2 regions of the Marinobacter sp. AN1 genome follow, and region 2 is predicted to be linked to the other one. Evidence: predicted binding sites of a transcription regulator. Region 2 holds the regulator's gene; the other holds the start of a gene.
The links. Region 2 encodes sigma-54, which starts transcription at its own class of promoters, with help from an activator protein. Its sites were predicted from a motif close to ANTGGCATNNANNTTGCTNT; they were not measured.

Region 1: the regulator sigma-54 is predicted to act here: its motif matches at 7,394-7,413, upstream of LJ360_RS02730 (TorF family putative porin).

The regions. Positions count from the first base shown of each region.
Region 1 covers NZ_CP110342.1:623,560-632,525, reverse strand. Annotated here, with positions in the region: gene LJ360_RS02755 (hypothetical protein) at 44-394, shown strand; gene LJ360_RS02750 (hypothetical protein) at 816-1,013, opposite strand; gene LJ360_RS02745 (alginate export family protein) at 1,340-2,641, opposite strand; gene LJ360_RS02740 (TonB-dependent receptor family protein) at 3,537-5,678, shown strand; gene LJ360_RS02735 (OprO/OprP family phosphate-selective porin) at 6,089-7,174, opposite strand; gene LJ360_RS02730 (TorF family putative porin) at 7,455-8,183, shown strand; gene LJ360_RS02725 (TolC family protein) at 8,558-8,966, shown strand, end outside.
Region 2 covers NZ_CP110342.1:1,482,938-1,491,903, forward strand. Annotated here, with positions in the region: gene LJ360_RS06730 (YhdP family protein) at 1-1,692, shown strand, start outside; gene LJ360_RS06735 (YhdP family protein) at 1,692-2,873, shown strand; gene LJ360_RS06740 (carbon-nitrogen hydrolase family protein) at 2,924-3,754, shown strand; gene yjgA (ribosome biogenesis factor YjgA) at 3,760-4,296, opposite strand; gene LJ360_RS06750 (HPr family phosphocarrier protein) at 4,300-4,569, opposite strand; gene rapZ (RNase adapter RapZ) at 4,566-5,456, opposite strand; gene ptsN (PTS IIA-like nitrogen regulatory protein PtsN) at 5,520-5,987, opposite strand; gene hpf (ribosome hibernation promoting factor) at 6,081-6,389, opposite strand; gene LJ360_RS06770 (RNA polymerase factor sigma-54) at 6,419-7,936, opposite strand; gene lptB (LPS export ABC transporter ATP-binding protein) at 8,175-8,900, opposite strand; gene lptA (lipopolysaccharide transport periplasmic protein LptA) at 8,950-8,966, opposite strand, start outside.

The sequences.
Region 1 (8,966 bases), 860 kb from region 2:
GCGTCAGTGCCTAGAGCGATTTAAATCCCGCCCGCATCTGTTTGTGGGCGATCCTCAACACGGATTGTCGCCCAAGCAGAAAAATCAAGTGATTCTAAAAAAACGCCGCATGCGACTCCGCGAAATAATCAGCGATGACCTCAAGGCTGATTTGAAAACATCACTGCAGTCGCTGATGGGTATTGATGCAGTGGACTTCACGGATCAGGAGCTGTATGTGACTTACGATCTGCTGCAGGCTTCCCTGGAAGATATCGAAAAAACCATCGAACAGGCGGCAGCCCGGCTGTCAAAAGGTATGGCGGAACAGGTAAAACGCGGGCTGATTCATTACAGCGAGGAGTGTGAGCTCGACAATCTCGCACACCTGACCAAAAACAGTGACTGTCATTGAGCAAGAAAGCATGGGAAAAGGCATCAACTACACTTAGTCTACCTTTTTGCGGCGCGGTGTGGGGGGGCGTTGCTGTTTCAGAGCTTCTGGGCATAACCGTCATCTACAGGGAACTGAGCCACAGCGAGTTCAAACGCTGCCTGAAGCAGGGTTGGTTAAAAGATCTGATGGTTGGTGGGTAAACCACTCGCGACAGCTTAAAGGAACCTTTTGAAAGCAAAAACAATTTTGTCACCCCGAGGGTCTATATCGATCTGGCGGAAGAGCTTGCTCCCTATGACGTGGATTATAAAGGCGTCATCTCCTATGGGCCTCTCGCCACGTTGATCGGCTGGGTCGCACAGGCGGTATTAACGTCATGCGAGTGGAGCTAAGGCGAAAGAAGGCGGCTTGAAGATCAGGGATCTATGTTAACGAGCGTTCACTTATAAGTGACACCGTGTCGGTCAAATATTTCATAGACTTCTCTTGCTTCCTCCGCCGGCAACATCACCCGGATCGTCTGCTCATCCTTATCAATATAGATCAGATCCTGTGGAATTTCGCTGCCAATAAGGTCGTCTCGCGTATTGTGTGCCTGATCCATGTTCTCGAACTTACCATTAATAGCTTTACCCATCTTGTTTCTCCTTGTTGTTTAGCTTCTGCATAAAGCATAGATAACACATCAATTTCTGTAAATTTATGACATTGCCACGGACCGAGCGCCGTCCTTGAAACCATTCGCGGAGGGCTTAAGACCCGTAAGTCGCGGATGATCGCCGGCCAGCCACACGCCTGCGTAACAGAGCTGACCGCGATTCGTGTTGTGTGCGGAAAACTTCCTGAGGCCTCCTCGACCGCACCGTTAGCCAGTGGCCCTTGCCATTCGGATTATCTTCCCCTCGGTCGGGGTGACTCCGCTTTCTTTCAGGCGGATGTCTGATTAACGCAACAGTGAGAAAGTCAGAACTTGACCTGTCCCCACAACCAGGCCTTGTCCGTATCCACACCGCGACCATCCTCGGCATAGCTGGCGAACTTGGCACCCACCGTGTAATGTTTGTTGACTGGGTAGGCAGCCAGCAGCCCCAGCTCAGAGCCATAGCTCAAGCTATTGATGTCACTGCTGTAGTCATGAAATATGGCCAGCAACTTGACTCCCTTTACTGCGGCACCCGCCGATACGTAAAGATCCTGCAGGCCATCGTCCGGGGTGACCAAGAACTGGTCGGCCCAACCGTTCATTGCGTGAAGCGTAGCCAGAGGAGTCTGAAATGATCGGCCGTCGTCCGACTCCAGGGTTTCCATGCCCACCTTGACCGTAACGCCATACGCGGCGAGGCCCGCTTCCGCCAGCCAATAGGCGGCCTCAAAGCTTTGCGGGTTGTCTGCATAGTCCTTCTGGATTGCGTACTCCAGAGTGTACAGGACTTTGGCGTCTTCCGTTACATCGGTGCCACCAGTGAATCGCAAGCCAAAATTCTGGGTTGAGTTGACGTCTGCGGTGGTAAAGTCGAACAGATATCCGTAGGCGGTAAGGGTTCCGGCGGCCAACCCCTGATACTGAACATTAAGAATCGGCGACTGCATGGGGAAATTGCCATTCGGGCTGGCGTCCGAGAATATCCGGTTAGCATTGTAAAGATAGCCCGCTGTAATCGTCGTGTCTGGAAGCGACTCGTTGGCGCCGATAAAGGCATCGAAGGTCTGCTCATTCTGGCGCCAGCCAACTGTGCCTATAAACCGGTGATTGTCCAGAGCAAAGCGCTGACGACCATAGGTCAGTGTGGTATCCGGAAGGCCTTTGTAACGTACGTAAATTTGGTTGACTTCGGTTTCCGTCGGATCAGCGACCACTGAGTGATCGGTTGTATCATTAATGGTGCTATTGTAGTTCTCATTCCCCACAGCGGTAACATCTTCCGCCTCGGCAAACACCTCAAACCCCTGGAAATCACCAGTCCGGTACCCCAGTCGGGTTCGAACGGTGGAAGCATGGGCTTGATCGAGAGGGTTGTCCTGATCCACAAATTCGTAACGGTAGCGAACTTCAAGCGAAACCGCTCCCCCGGTCAAGGCGTCGGTAAGGGTCTGGGACAGGACAGGCGTCGCGGAAGAGGCCAGAAGTGAACCAATGGCCAAGGCCAGCAACGACTTCTGGTTTCTTTGGCCTTTCCTGGCAGTGAGCGGCGTTAGCATCGTTTTCATCCTAGTGGTACCTTCTGTGGCCGTATAAGGGGTGAGTGGAGTCAATGTTTCATTCATGAGTCGATAATTCAGTTTAGGGCGCCTATGTCCGCGGCAACCTTGATATCGGTCAGATTGAGCCTGACTCGCAAGGGGTACCTCCAAAAGCTCACAGACAAAACGAGCAGGACAAGGTGCCATCACCTCATCCGTCTCACAGAGCCGTCCCTACGGGCCTCGTTTGCGGCTCATTCCATTGAGATACCTCTGGGCTTGAAGGACTGTGCGGCGCTTATTTCCTCAAATCCTAGAAAAAGCCACCAATGATCATTTGCAGATTTAACAGCTGCCCCATAGTCAGCCTGCCAAAGGCAATGAACCCCAAATGCGGATCGGAGAGGCGGAAAACTCGACAGAAAAACGAGAACTCCAGTAGACCAGCAGGAACAACCCAGACTCGGCTCCAGTTCGGCGAGGCTGCTTAGTAAACCAGCATAATGCGACAAACAATTTGACGCCTCTCAGAATCAACTTGATTTGACGCTGAAGGATGCCGTAGCTCTGACCCTATACACAGCCTAGAGTAAATCTCGTGACCCTCCCCGGCAGCCTCTAGTTTATAGAATTACCCGCACACCCTAGGCACTCACAGCATTCTCCAGGGCTGAGAAGGCCGGCGCGCTGGCCAGACCCTACTCTGCCTCAAGCGGTTTCACTCGGCGTCCGGCTTGAACACCGGGCCATGGCGCAGGGTGTTGACGTCATTAGCATCGGCATACCCGCAAGCTATCTGAACAATCCTCTCGGTCGATAAAGGAAAAGCGGGAGTTGACGGTTTTCAGCCTGTTGACACGTTTCGACCCATAAGAATTGGCTATTGACTTAATAGTTACAAAACCATAAAGTTTCGAAATGTAATGCTAATCATTATCACCTGTATCCGGCAAATTCAATGATAACGGAGAACAACCGTATGTTTAGACCTTCCCAACTATCACTGGCTGTGGCGATCAGCCTGGCCCCAGCCATGGGCTCTGCCGCTGGCGATGACCAGCCCCAGACCCTTGAAGCCCTGGAAATCATTGGCGATGCGTCTGCAGCCCAAACTCTGCCGGGGTCAGGCTATGTAGTTGGCGATCAGCAGTTGAAAACCGAGGTTGAGGCCGACATCAACCAGGTATTGAAAACCGTCCCGGGCGTGTATGTACGGGAAGAGGAAGGTCAGGGCCTGCGCCCTAACATTGGCATTCGCGGTGCCACCGCCGAGCGCAGCAGCAACGTCACACTGATGGAAGATGGCGTTCTGATCGCCCCGGCGCCCTACTCCAATCCGGCCGCCTATTATTTCCCGACGTTCAAGCGCATGTCCTCGCTGGAAGTACTCAAGGGTGCCCCGCTGCTGCGCTATGGTCCGCAAACCACCGGCGGCGTGATCAACCTGATTTCCACACCCATTCCCGACGAGCAGAAGGGCTACGTCGAAGCCGTCACCAACGAGCGCGGCTCCACCGACGTTCATGCAACCTATGGCGACACGAACGGTGACTGGGGTTACCTGTTTGAAACGGTCCAGCGCTCAGCGCAAGGCTTCAAGGACATTGACCGAAGTAACCGCAACAGTGGCTTCGACATCAGTGATTATGTCGGCAAGCTACGCTGGCAGGGTGATCGCCAGAGCGTGACCGCCAAGCTGCAGTATTCCGAGGAAACCTCCAACTCGACCTATGTCGGACTGACGGATGCGGACTTCAACCAGGACCCCAACCGGCGCTACGGGCTTTCCAGTCCCGACCAGATGGATAATACTCACTCCGGTGTCAGCCTGACTCATCAGTTCGAGTGGAGCGACAATGTAAGCAGCACCACAACCCTCTATCGCAACGACTTCAAACGCAATTGGTACAAGCTCAGTGGCGCCGGAAACATCATCGACCAGGCAAACGCCGGTGACGCCAATGCCCAGGGTATTCTCGACGGTACCGTTGACACCAGCGGCCTGAATTACAAGAACAACGCCAGAGAGTACGTCTCCCAGGGCGTGCAGACAAACTTCGATGTAAACATTGGCAACCACGAATTCGACTTCGGCGCCCGCGCCCACGAAGATGAAATGGATCGCTTCCAGCCGGTGGATGTGTACGACCAGGTCAATGGCTCCCTGGTGTTCCAGAACAGCGTGGCCCCAACGGGCAGCAACAACCGCTTCGAGACCGGCGAAGCCCTGAGCTTCTGGGCACTCGACAAATGGCAGGCGACGGACAAGCTCAGCATTAATCTGGCCCTGCGCTACGAAGATGTGCAGACCAGTCGCACCCAATACGCGGATCCCGGCCGCACAACCATCGACAGCACCCGCGCCAATGACAGCGCTGAACTCCTGCCCGGCGCTTCCTTTACCTACGACCTGACCCAAAGCTGGCAGGTTCTGGGCGGTGTGCACCGGGGTTTCTCCCCTCTCGGAGGTGGTGCCAGGGCAAACGAAGATCCGGAAACCAGCAAGAACTGGGAGGCCGGCCTCCGGTACTTTGGCAATGCGTTCTTCGCGGAAATGATCGGCTTCTACAGCGACTTCTCCAACAAGGCCGAAAACTGTTCCGTGGGCTCGCCGTGCAGCAATGGCGCCACCTCTGGCAGCTTTGTAACCGGCGAGGCTGAAATTTCCGGTGTTGAGTTCCAGCTCCAGACCGGCACCCGGGCAGGCGAGTTCTACCTTCCGGTCAGCCTTACCTACACCTTTACCCAGGCGGAAATCAGCAAGGACAATGCCGCTTCGGGCCTGAAAAAAGGCGAGCAGCTCAAGGACGTACCTGAAAACCAGATGAGCTTCCGGACAGGCATGGAACACCCGAGTGGCTGGGACAACTACCTTGTGGCCACCTACGTCGATGAGATGTGTGTCAGCGCGGGATGCAACAACACCGCCACGAAACTGGACGAGACCGAGTCCCTGTTCCTGGTCGATTTCATCAGCCGCTACGCACTGACCGCCAGTGCCGATGTCTTCCTGAAAGTGGACAACCTGTTCGATGAACAGCAAATTGTCTCACGTTTGCCCGATGGCGCCAGGCCAAACATGCCACGTACCGCTTCGCTGGGGATCAGCGTTAATTTCTGATCAACAACCCAAGGCCAACTGATCGGCGGCGAGTTCGCCTTTGCATTCCCTCTCTGTCATAGCCCCGGTTTCCAGCCGGGGTTTTCTGGCTATGAGAGACCTAACAACCTAATCCCGACAGACTGCCAGACGACTCCACGTGCGCGTCGGTGCGCCCCTTTTTCAGGAATTGATTATTGCCAGATAGCTATGTACCCAGAAACTTCAGATGAACTCTATTCAGAGCGGGGCAGACAAAAAAATGGGCAGATGAATATCTGCCCTAAAAACCTGAGTACTTCATTAACTCGCAAGAACTATATCAAGCTAAACTGAACTCTAACTGAATTTTCCGATTGTTTTTGATCGCAATGTTTCCCGTACCAGTGCCCTATCAAGTGGTGAGCTCAACCAAGCCCCCTCCCATGCGTTCAAAATGCATATTGCAACCTTGCACGCACTTCATCTCCACTAGTGCCATTGGCTTCTTCCCCATCCATATAGCTCACGCCAAGTCGGACATTACTGTTGGCGTAATAGTTGAGCCCCAGTGTCGTTTGCTCGCCGTCAGTTGTGGCCAGCCCCACATCACTGTATTTTCCGTCACCATCCTCAAAGCGGGCAACAACTTCCCAGGCCCCTTTGGGTGATGCCGGTTTTACCCGCTTGAACGCCCCAGCCTTGTAAGGACGGCTTTCGCCGGTGACAACCCAACCAAGCTGTACGTAATAACCATCAACATCTACCTGACCTTCCTCGGAATCGAAATATTCGGCCTGGGCATGGAAGGGCCCGGAAGCGCCGGCCAATTCCAGATTAAACGTATCGACCTCATCGGCCTGAACGTCGGCGTCACGCGTGGTATAGCCCGCGCCAAGATGAACAACAGCATTATTCGTTTGAACGGGTGCAAATGTGCCCCGCGCGGTTACTGCCGTGTTATTGAAGTCGTCGCTGCCATCGCCGTCTGCCTCGAAATAGCCGATACCGTAGGTCCAGTTGCTGCCCTTGCCGCTGAGCTGGATGCCACCGCTGCGACCGGGGGCATAACGCTCGGTCATGGCAGATCGCTCAAGCGCTGAGATGTCTTTTGAGCTCGTTAATTCTTCCAGGCCGAATGGCTCTTTCTGTTTACCGATAGTCACGGTTGCAGCTGAGCCAAATCCCATGTAACGAATGTACAGGTCTTCAGCAGTACCGCCGTCGGCGCCATCACTTTCAGCGACGTTGAACTGGGTCTTGTACGCCCAGTCGCCAAAGTGGCCCTTGGCGTAGAGGCGTGCCCGGCGCACATCGAAATCGGTAGTGTCAACACCGTTGTCGTCAGACTGCGTGGCGTCGTAATCCCACTGAATGCGCCCGCCGAGCTGAAAAGACGCAGAGTTATCCGACACTTTCACTTTGATACCGCTGTCGGTATCGATCACAAGGTCTTCGCCGCTGGTCGTAACGTTTCCGGCCTGTGCAGCAGAAGCGGCAGAAATCGCCAAAGCCAAGCCCAAATATTTCTTGCTCATGATCTGTCTCACCTTTTTCGGTTTGCTTGTGTGTGTTGAAGCGCTATTAAAGTCTATTTGGCAAAGATTACAGAATGGTTACAGAGAATGCATCAAAACAGGGCGCTGGTCCGGGCCGGTGACAGGTTCTGGGGCGCTAGGTGTTGGGTCGTTTTTCGGGGGCAAGCTCAGAATGTGCCGATTTGTCTCTATAATAATGATAAAAAAGAATAAATAAGATGTGGCAAGACTTTTGCTAAATCATATTTGGAGCAATGAAACCCAACCGAAGGCATCCATTATGAAGAAGCAGTTTTTCACCAAATCCGGATTTATCAGTATCACTTTGCTTGCAGCACTTCAGGCTGCGCCCGCCATTGTTAGCGCTGACGTCAGCTCAAATGTGAGCGCCAGCAGCAACTATCTGTTCCGGGGCGTCACCCAGACAGACGGGGCTGCGGCTGTCCAGGGAGGGTTGGATTATGAGCATGCGTCGGGCTTCTACGCCGGTGGCTGGGGTTCCAATGTCGATTTTGGTGACGGCACCAGCTATGAGCTTGATCTTTATGCCGGATTCTCCGGCTCTGTGGAAGAGTTGGGCTATGACGTTGGGTATATTTATTATGCGTATCCTGACGCGCCGGACTCCATTGACTTCGGCGAACTTTACGGCGAGATCAGTTATGGCATTGCCGCCATCGGCCTGGCCTACACGGTCAACAGTGACACCAGTGGTGATGGGTTGTTCGTGCAGGGGGATGCCTATTACTACGCCTCTGTTGGGGTGCCTCTGCAGGACAGCTACAGTGCCGGTGTGACGCTCGGCTATTACGACTTCGCTGACGACGGCAAGGCTTCTGTCGGTGAGGCAAGTTATTCACACGTCGCCGCCAACGTTACCAAGGATGCGGGAAACTTCGGTTCCTTCAGTGTTAACGTGGAGTACGCGGACATTGAGTCAACCGACGCGCTTGGCTCTGTCAACTCGGATGACCCGAAGTTCTGGCTGGGTTGGAGCAAGAGTTTCTGATCGGACCAGCGATCACACCCAATTCACATTTTAACTAAGAAACCGGCCCGTCGTTTGGGCCGGTTTTTTGTTTATATTGCACAGACCCACCCATCGTGCGCCTGCCTTGACGCCCGGTGACTCGACATCCTCGCCCTTACCTCTGCCCCCCCCTGCCGCCAAAGCTCATTTCTTATCCGGTGCCTGAATTTCAAACTGTATTAAAGGTTTGTCTGTAAGGTCGTTCCAGATTCCCACGCAAAAATGCTGACTCACTGACCTCAGTCAAACAGCCAGGATGATACTGAATGAACAAACGATTGTTGTTGTGCGCGATGATAGTTCCGGGAGCCTTGGCCGTCTCTCCTATGGTGTCGGCCCAGGCAAAAGAGAGTGTGTCGCTGAAAGAATATCAGCAGGCCAAAGCCAGCCAGGCTGTTTCCCTGAACCAGGCCATGGTGATGGCTTTCGAGAATAGCCCGGTATTGGCTTTGAGGCGGGCCGCGGTCTCGATACAGCAGGGACAGCTTGATCATGCCAGCCGCTGGGCGCCGAGCAATCCAGAGTTTGAGTTGGGGGCCCGTCAGGCCCCGGATCAGGCCGACGAGTCCCTGGAATATGGGGTGAGGGTTACTCAGGAGATCTGGATGGGTAATCGCGGCGACCTTGGGCAGTCGCGTGCCCGGAGTAATCTCACGTCCCGGCAACAGGAGCTTGAATACCTGAAGGTAGCCACCAAGGCGCGGGTGCGGGCCGCCTATTTCCGGATACTGCTGGCTCAGAAAGAGTTGGAAACCGCAACCC
Region 2 (8,966 bases):
GAGGGACGAATTGACTATGATCGCCTGGCGTTCCACGTCAGGGCGCCCAGGGTAGCGGTAGGTCCCCTGGCTCGGCTGGCTGTGGCTTCGGAGCTGTTGCCAGCCCGAGCCCAGTACCACCTTGCTGCACTCGCTCCTGAAGGTGATCTGTCGGCTTTCGATCTGGAGATCCCCCGTAAACTGCCTGAGGAATTCCACCTGTCCGCCCGCCTTGAAGGTGTATCGGTGCAGCCCCATCAGGGCGCACCCGGTGGCGGCAATGTACAGGGCAGGCTATGGCTCAATCGCCATGGCGGGCAGGTGCGGGTCGACGGTGAGGATACGACCCTGCACTTTCCGGAACTCTTCGCTGGCCCCTGGGCTTTCGGCCGGGCGTCCGGCCAAGTTGGGTGGCGCCTGGACGGGGGGATCACCCGGGTTTTCGCCCGTGACCTGCAGATGACCTACCAGGACCGGACCCGTCTCGAAGGCGCCTTTGATCTCCGTCTGGACCGTTACGGGGAGGATAACCTGGGCTTGAAGGTATCGGTCGAGAATGGCGTGGCCAATATGCTGGCGGACTTTGTTCCGGTGGGTGCCGTCGATCCGGAACTCTATGACTGGCTGACAACGGCTATCCTCGAGGGTGATATTACCCGCGGCGAGTTCTACGGGCATGGCCAGATCGGCAAGGACACGCCCCGGTTCGCCTTCAGCACGGCCATGGAATACGAATTCCGGAACGGGCGCATCGCCTACGATCCCGCGTGGCCTGAGGTTATCGATGCCAATGGCCGCGTCCGTATCCACAATGGCCGTACCCATGTGGAGTTGGACCAGGCACAAACCGGTGGCCTGTCACTACCGCAAGCTGAAGTGGTTGTCAGCCCCGAGGAAGCTTCGCCAGTGGTCAGTGTTACGACCCGGGCTGCTGTCGATGGTCAACGGATTGCCTACTGGCTGGCGGAAACCCCGCTGGGAGAGATGGCCGGTGGGGCCGGGGAGGCCCTCTCGGTGTCTGGTGATTATGACGTAGACCTTTCGTTGCGGTTTCCGCTCGGTCCCGACCCTGATGTTGACGTGGATGCCCGTGTCCACACCAGTAACGGAGAGGTTTACTACCCGGCAGCGGATCTGCGCTGGCAGGGAATCAGTGGCGATCTTTCCTATAGCTCGGTCGGAGGGTTCTCAGACGATCCCCTGAGCGCCCGCTTCCTTGGTCAGCCCGTAACGATAAAGCTGGCCGGCAATGGCGGCAACAAAGGCCTGACCATCAGCCAGACCGGGCAGACCGATGTGGCCACCCTGGCCGCAAGGCTGCTACCGGAAGGCCAGGTTATCAAAGGCATCGAAGGGCGACTGCCATATGGGGCAACCCTTGATTTCTCATCCGGCGTCCCGGCCCGCTTGTTGATTAATGCCAGCAGTGCCGGTCTCTGGTCGGACTGGCCCACCCCGCTGGGGCGGGAAGCGGGCCCGGAAGAACGCATCGAGGCCCTGGTCCGCTGGCCGGACGGTGACCGTGTGCAAATCGAAGGGCGTTGGGGAGAGCGATTATCTGTGGCACTGGAATGGCGCCAACAGGGCTTCTTTAATGGCCAGGTGGTTGTAGGCGGAATTGGTGCCTACTGCCGGAAGAGGCAGGCCTGGTGGTCAGGGCGAATGTGGATCGATTTGTCCCCGGAGAATGGCAATCCTGGTTTGACCAGATAATGGCTAACTCCGGTGCAGGAGGTCGCGGAACGGGCAGCCAGTCGGCCGGTTCCGGTTTTGACTGGCTCACGCGGGTAGAAGTGTCCATGGAGGAACTGGTTCTGGGCGACCACGCACTGCCAGGGGTGACCGCAACGCTGACCCCTGAGCCGGGCGGTTGGCTGCTGACTACGGACTCCTATCGGGCTACCGGGGTGGTTCGTATCCCTGCCGACGGCAAGCCGGTCCTGGTGGACCTGGAAAGACTGCGGCTGGCACGTTCCGACGATGATGCTGCTGACGAGGCTGTGCCCCTGTTGACTCCCACAGAGCAGCTTGAGACGTTCCGTAATATGGCTGCCGGACAATGGCCCGAAGTGGATGTGCGCATCGGCTCGCTGTGGCTGGGTGACGATCCCGCCGGGGCCTGGTCATTCCTGCTGTCTCCCTCCCCGGACCAGGTGACGCTTCAGGATCTTCAGGGCCAGATCGGTTCAATGGCCTTTGATGGCCAGGTCCGTTGGGGAGTCACCTCAGGCGAGGAAGCAACGGTGCTGCAGGGCGTGCTGGAGGGCGGCAACCTGCAGGACGCAGCGACCCTGTTGGGCATGGAGGCGCCCCTGACCAGTGAAAGCTCGGTCATTGATCTTGGCCTTTCCTGGCCGGGGCGGCCGGATCAGTTCGCCGTCGGACGCCTTAATGGTGAGTTCAGTCTTCGCCTGGAAGATGGTGTCATTCTTGAAAATAACGATACTGCGCAACTGTTCCGCCTGTTCAACCTGCTCAATACCGACACGTTGCAGCGACGGCTGACCTTCGATTTCTCCGATCTATACGAGGCCGGGGTGGCCTTTGATGCCATCTCCGGCCAGGGAACCCTGAAGCAGGGTACCCTGAGCTGGAATCCGGATCTCCAGCTGGCGGGCCCTTCAGGTGCCCTGCGAATGTCCGGTTCCACGAACCTTGCAAACCGTACGCTGGACATGCGGCTGGTAGTGATCCTGCCCCTCACCCAGAACCTGCCACTGGCGGCGATCCTCATGGGGGCATCACCTCCCGTTGGCGGTGCGCTGTTTGTGTTGGACAAACTGCTGGGGGAGCCATTGAGTAAACTGACCAGTGCAACCTATAGTGTCGGTGGCACCTGGGACGATCCCGAGGTCAACCTGCGCAATATCTTTGACGCCGGCAACCAGGACTGAGGGTTCCGAAGGACCGCTATCCGATCGAAATCCTGCACCAGGAGGACGCTATGCCCAAGACAATGGTCGCCGCTATCCAGATGGTCAGCACCCATGATATTGATGACAACCTGCACCAGGCTTCCCTGTTGCTGGCCCAGGCTGGCAAGCAGGGGGCGAGGGTAGCCGTGCTGCCGGAAAACTTTGCCGTGCTGGATACTGCGAATATGCCGGTCCATGGTGGCCGGGAGGTCAGCGTCGATGGCCCGATTCGCCGCTTTCTTTCTGAGCAGGCCCGCAAGCACGGTATCTGGATCGTTGGTGGGTCGCTACCCATTGCGGCCAGGCCTGATGGTAGCCCCCTGGCGAGCAGGGTGAGGGCAAGTTGTATTGTGGTGGATGACAGCGGTGTCGAGGTCGCCCGATACGACAAGGTCCACCTGTTTGATGCCATGGTGGAGGACAGTCAGGGGCAATACCGTGAATCGGATACCTTTGAGCCTGGTGAGCAGCTGGTGACCGTGGATACACCCGCCGGACGGCTGGGCCTGGCGATCTGTTACGACTTGCGGTTCCCGGAGATTTTCCGGCAACTACGGGAGCAGCAGGTGGACTGGATAACCCTGCCAAGCGCCTTTACCTGGCAGACCGGCGACGCCCACTGGCATCCGCTGATTCGTGCCCGGGCCATTGAGAACCAGGTATGGATGGTCGCGCCGGGGCAGGGTGGTCAAAACAGCGAGCGGCGCCGGACCTATGGTCACTCGATGGTTGTGGACCCATGGGGCAAGGTAGTGAAAGAACTTGCCGAAGGCGCTGGCGTGATCACGGCAGAGCTTAATATGGACTATCTGCAGGAAGTGCGCCAGCGGATGCCGGTATGGGAGCACCGCCGGCTCTGACGCTTTCAGGCGGATTTTTCGGATTCGTCGATACACTCCCGCAAATAACGGAACAGCTTCCTGGCCTGGCCAGTATTCTTGCCGGTCTTGACGTCCTTCTGGGCGTTTCGCAGCAGGTTACGCAGGTGCTGCACATCGGTGGCAGGGCATTGCTCAACGAATCCTGATACCGCGGGGTTGCCCTCCTCGATCAGGCGGTCGCGCCAACGTTCGGCCAGGTGGTGACGACGAGTGTGCTCCTCACTGCCTGCGTCAAAGGCCTCTACCGCCCGGCGCAGGGCCTCCGGATCTACTTCGTTGCGAATGACCTTGCCCACGTACTGGAGGTGCCGGCGGCGAGCCTCGTGCTGGTGGATCCGCCGGGATTCCACGATGGCCGCTTTCAGCGTTTCACTCATGGGCAGGCCCGTGAGCTGGTCATCACTGAGGTCCATCATGCGCTTACCCAGATCCTGGAGAGCGTGCATTTCACGCTTCAACTGGGATTTGCTCTTGATGGACTCGTCGTCCTCCGGAACCCGGTTATCTTCCTGTTTGCTCACGTCTTACTCGCCCTCGCCAAAATAGTCGTTGATCAGTGCCTCGAGGGCAGCAATCGCCTGTTGCTCGTCCGGCCCCTCGGCCACCAGTTCTACCTCTGTTCCCTGGCTCGCTGCCAGCATCATCACGGGCATGATGCTCTTGGCATCCACCTGGCGGTTGCCCTTGACCAGTTCCACGCGGCTGTCGTACCGGGACGCGGTTTCGACGAGTTTCGCCGCAGCGCGGGCGTGTAGCCCAAGTTTGTTAATGATGGTGACGGACTGGCGAATCATGGGTTACCACGGTGTTGCGGGTTCAGGTGAGGCAACTCCGTGTGCCGGGTCTGAACCTGGTTGTAGGATTTGCTGAAATAACGGGACAGCTGTTCGCAGACGTACACCGAACGATGCTGGCCGCCGGTGCAGCCAATGGAGATGGTCATATAACTGCGGTTGCTGTTGCTGAACTGGGGCAGCCAGGTTTCCAGGAACCGGGTCAGGTCGTCGATCATCCGGTTGGTCATCGGGTCCGATCCCAGGAAGTCGATCACCGGCTGGTCGACGCCGGTGAAACGGCGCAGCTGGGGATCCCAGTAGGGATTGGGCAGGCAGCGCACATCCAGCACGTAATCAGAGTCCACCGGTACCCCGTGTTTGAAACCGAAAGACTGGAACAGCAGGGCCAGGTCCTGCTCGCTCCGGCCGATAATGCGCTGCTTGACGGTATCCCGTAACTCGTACATGGACAGCTCGGTCGTGTCCAGGTAGAGGTCTGCCAGCTGGGCAATAGGTTCCAGTAATTTCTTTTCGTACCGTATGGCCTCAGTCAGGGAAGTCTGGTCGTCGCTGAGGGGGTGTTTGCGACGGGTGGCGTGGAAACGTTGCAGCAGCGACTGCTCGGTGGCATCCAGGTAGATAATTTCGGTCACGATGCCAGCTTCCATCAGGCGCTGATGGATCGCTTCGAAGTTGGCAATCTCATTGGACAGGTTGCGGGCATCGATACTGACCGCGATATTTTCCAGGCGGCTGCCGGAGGTTCCGGCCATTGCCTCGGTGGTCAGCGGGAACAGCAGGCCAATGGGCAGGTTGTCGATGCAGTAGAAGCCCAGGTCTTCAAGCACGTGGAGTGCGGTACTCTTGCCGGAACCGGAGCGGCCGCTAACGATGATCAGTTTCATGGGACTGGTCCTCTGGTAGCTTTGCCGAAGCCGTTGTGGGCGTCGGGCGACATCCGGACCGGATCAGCGGTTTCCGGTTATCTTCTGATAGAGCCCGTCATTGCTGGTGCAGGCCCGCAGGGCATCGCAGAAACTACGGTCATTGAACTGTTCGGCCAACTGGCTCAGCAGTTCGAGGTGTTCAGAGGTGGCTTCCCGGGGCACGATCAGTGTAAACAACAGGTCTACCGGCTGGTTGTCAATGGCGTCAAAGGCCACGCCTTCTTCCAGCGTTACCAGTGCTCCCACAACCCGGGTGCAACCATCCAGACGACAGTGTGGAATGGCAATACCCTGACCAATACCAGTGCTGCCAAGGCGCTCCCGGGCGATCAGGTTGTTGAAGATCTGGGTTTCGTCGAGTTCCGGGTACTGGCCAGCCACTTTTTCGGAAATGAACTCCAGAATGCGCTTCTTGCTGGTGCCATTAACACGGCACAGCGTCAGTTCCGGCGCCAGGATGTTGTTGATGGTCAAGGTCGAATCGGTCATGGATTCTCATCGGTCCCGATAAAAAAATGCTGCGGTACGAGGTCGTACCGCAGCGTTGTGAGTCAGATTATAGCCGTTACAGTGTCACAATCGTTAGCGGGCCGTGGCTCCGTGCGCCCGATCAACGTTCTTTTCCTTGTGCTTGAGGATCTGGCGGTCAAGTTTGTCTACCAGTGCATCAATAGCAGCGTACATGTCGTCGTTCTCGGCCTTGGCGTGAATTTCGCCGCCTACGACATGCAGGGTGGCCTCTGCAATCTGACGTACCTTCTCCACTTCCAGCGTCACCTGGCAGTTACTGATGTGATCGAAGTGGCGTTCGAGCTTCTGGAATTTTTCGTTGATGTAATCCTTCAGCGAGGGAGTCAGTTCTACGTGATGACCGGAAATGTTCATTTGCATGGGCTTCTCCTGTTTGTCAGACCCTTTGTTCAGACCAGTCGTTTCCGCTCGTTTGAGGGCGGAATGTGCATGGCTTCACGATACTTGGCTACCGTGCGCCTGGCCACCTTTATGCCCTGCTCTCCCAGCATGGTGGCAATCTTGCTGTCGCTGAGCGGCTTTTTCGGGGTTTCTGCCGCGATCAGTTTGCGGATCATGGCACGAATGGCTGTGGAAGAACATTCGCCGCCCTCCTCCGTGCTTACATGACTCGAGAAGAAATACTTCAGCTCGAAGATGCCACGGGGGGTGTGCATGTATTTTTGCGTGGTGACCCGGGAAATGGTGGATTCGTGCATTTCCACGGCCTGGGCGATGTCCGACAGTATCAGCGGTTTCATCGCTTCTTCCCCATGGTCCAGAAAACCCTGCTGATGTTCAACAATTCGTGTCGCGACCTTTAACAGGGTTTCATTACGACTCTGCAGGCTCTTGATAAACCACTTGGCTTCCTGGAGCTGGTCGCGCAGGTAGGTGTTATCAGCGCTGCTGTCCGCCCGGCGTATAAGCGAAGCATAGCTCGTATTGACGCGAATACGCGGTGCAATCTCCGGGTTCAGCTCCACCCGCCAGCGACCATTGTCCTTGCGAACAATTACATCGGGGATGACATAGTCCGGTTCGGACCGGTCCAGTGCATTGCCGGGGTGGGGGTTGAGGGAGGTGATGACGGCCAGCACATCCCTTAGCTGGTCTTCTTTCAGGCGGCTTCGGCGAAGCAGCTGGGCGTAGTCACGGTTGCCCAGCAGGTTGATGTAGTGGGTGATCACCAGCCGGGCCTTGTCCAGCCAGGGGGTGTCCGGGGGTAACTGGTTAAGTTGTATCAGCAGGCATTCCTGGAGATCCCTGGCGAATACGCCCGGGGGGTCAAAGTGCTGCAGGCGGTGGAGTACTGCCTCCACTTCGTCCAGTTCGACGGGGTCGTCATCGGTTTCGTCTTCCAGGCCGGAATGTATGTCTTCCGGCGTGGCCGTCAGGTAGCCCCGTTCATCCACAGCGTCCAGCAGGGCATGGGCAATGGCGCTGTCTCGCTCGCTCAGTGGAGTCAGGTTGAGCTGCCACTCGAGGTGGTCCCGCAGGGTTTCGGCGGCGGGGTTGCGGCTGTCAAAATCCATGTCGTTGTCGTCATCGCCGCGGGAGGCGGGTGCTGGCGCCGACTGGTAAATGTCATCCCAGGCGGTATCCACTGGCAGGTCATCGGGAATGGTGTCACCGCTGTTGTTCTCTGCCGACCAGTCGGATTCCTCCCAGGTGTTGTCCGCTGCGCTTTCGCCCTCAGAGGCGGACACGGATTCATCGCTGCGCTCGTCCCGCTCGTTGTCCCTCTCGGCATCAGAACTTTCCTGGTCGTCGTCCTCGGAGGTTTCCAGCATGGGGTTGGAGTCCAGTGCCTGCTGGATTTCCTGTTGCAGGTCCAGGGTGGACAGCTGGAGCAGACGGATCGCCTGTTGCAGTTGCGGGGTCATTGTGAGGCTCTGACCCATCTTTAACTGTAAGGAGGCTTTCATCACCATGAGTTCACGTCCATCACCCTTCTGAGGTTACCGATAACATGTGTTAGCCCGAAGTTGTCTGATCCAGCTCAAAAAACTGGCAATATCAGGGAAAAATATCAGTGTTACCGGATACTTGGAATTAACAAGCAAGTTCTTTGCCGAGTGTACCCCCTTGCCGCATTGAAGACAATTGCTGCAACCGGCGCCAGTTTACAGATCGGGGCAGGGCGTACCGGAATCGCCGCCGATCTCAGAGCCTGAATTCATCCCCGAGATAGACGTCTTTGACCTGCTGATTGGCCAGGACTTCTTCCGAGGAACCCGAGGCAATAATGTGTCCACTGCTGACGATATACGCCTTTTCGCAGATATCCAGGGTTTCCCGCACGTTATGATCGGTGATCAGCACACCGATGCCCTTGTCCCGCAAGTGGCGGATAATCTGCTTGATGTCACTCACCGAGATCGGGTCCACGCCGGCAAAGGGTTCATCCAGCAGGATGAAGGCTGGTTCCATCGCCAGGGCTCGGGCTATTTCCACTCTGCGACGCTCCCCGCCGGAGAGGGCCATGCCGGCGCTGTCACGGATGTGGGTAATGTGGAATTCCTGCAGCAGCTCTTCCATTTTTTCTTCCCGCTGGCGCCGGTTCAGGTCCTTGCGGGTTTCCAGTATGGCCATGAGGTTGTCGCTCACGGAGAGCTTGCGGAAAACAGAGGCCTCCTGGGGCAGGTAGCCTATACCCTGACGGGCGCGCCCATGCATGGGCAACGGTGTGATGTCCTTGCCGTCTATACTGATGTGGCCGTGGTCCGCCGGCACCAGGCCAACGATCATATAGAAGCAGGTGGTCTTGCCGGCCCCGTTAGGGCCAAGCAGTCCGACGATCTGCCCGCTCTCGATACTCAGGGAGACGTCGATGACGACTTTTTTCTGTTTGTAGCTCTTGGCGAGGTGGTTCGCCTGTAACAATGCCATAGCGAGTGCCGTCAGTTACTGCTGGATGAACTGTTGCCCCTGGGCTGGATCACCATTCGACCCGGC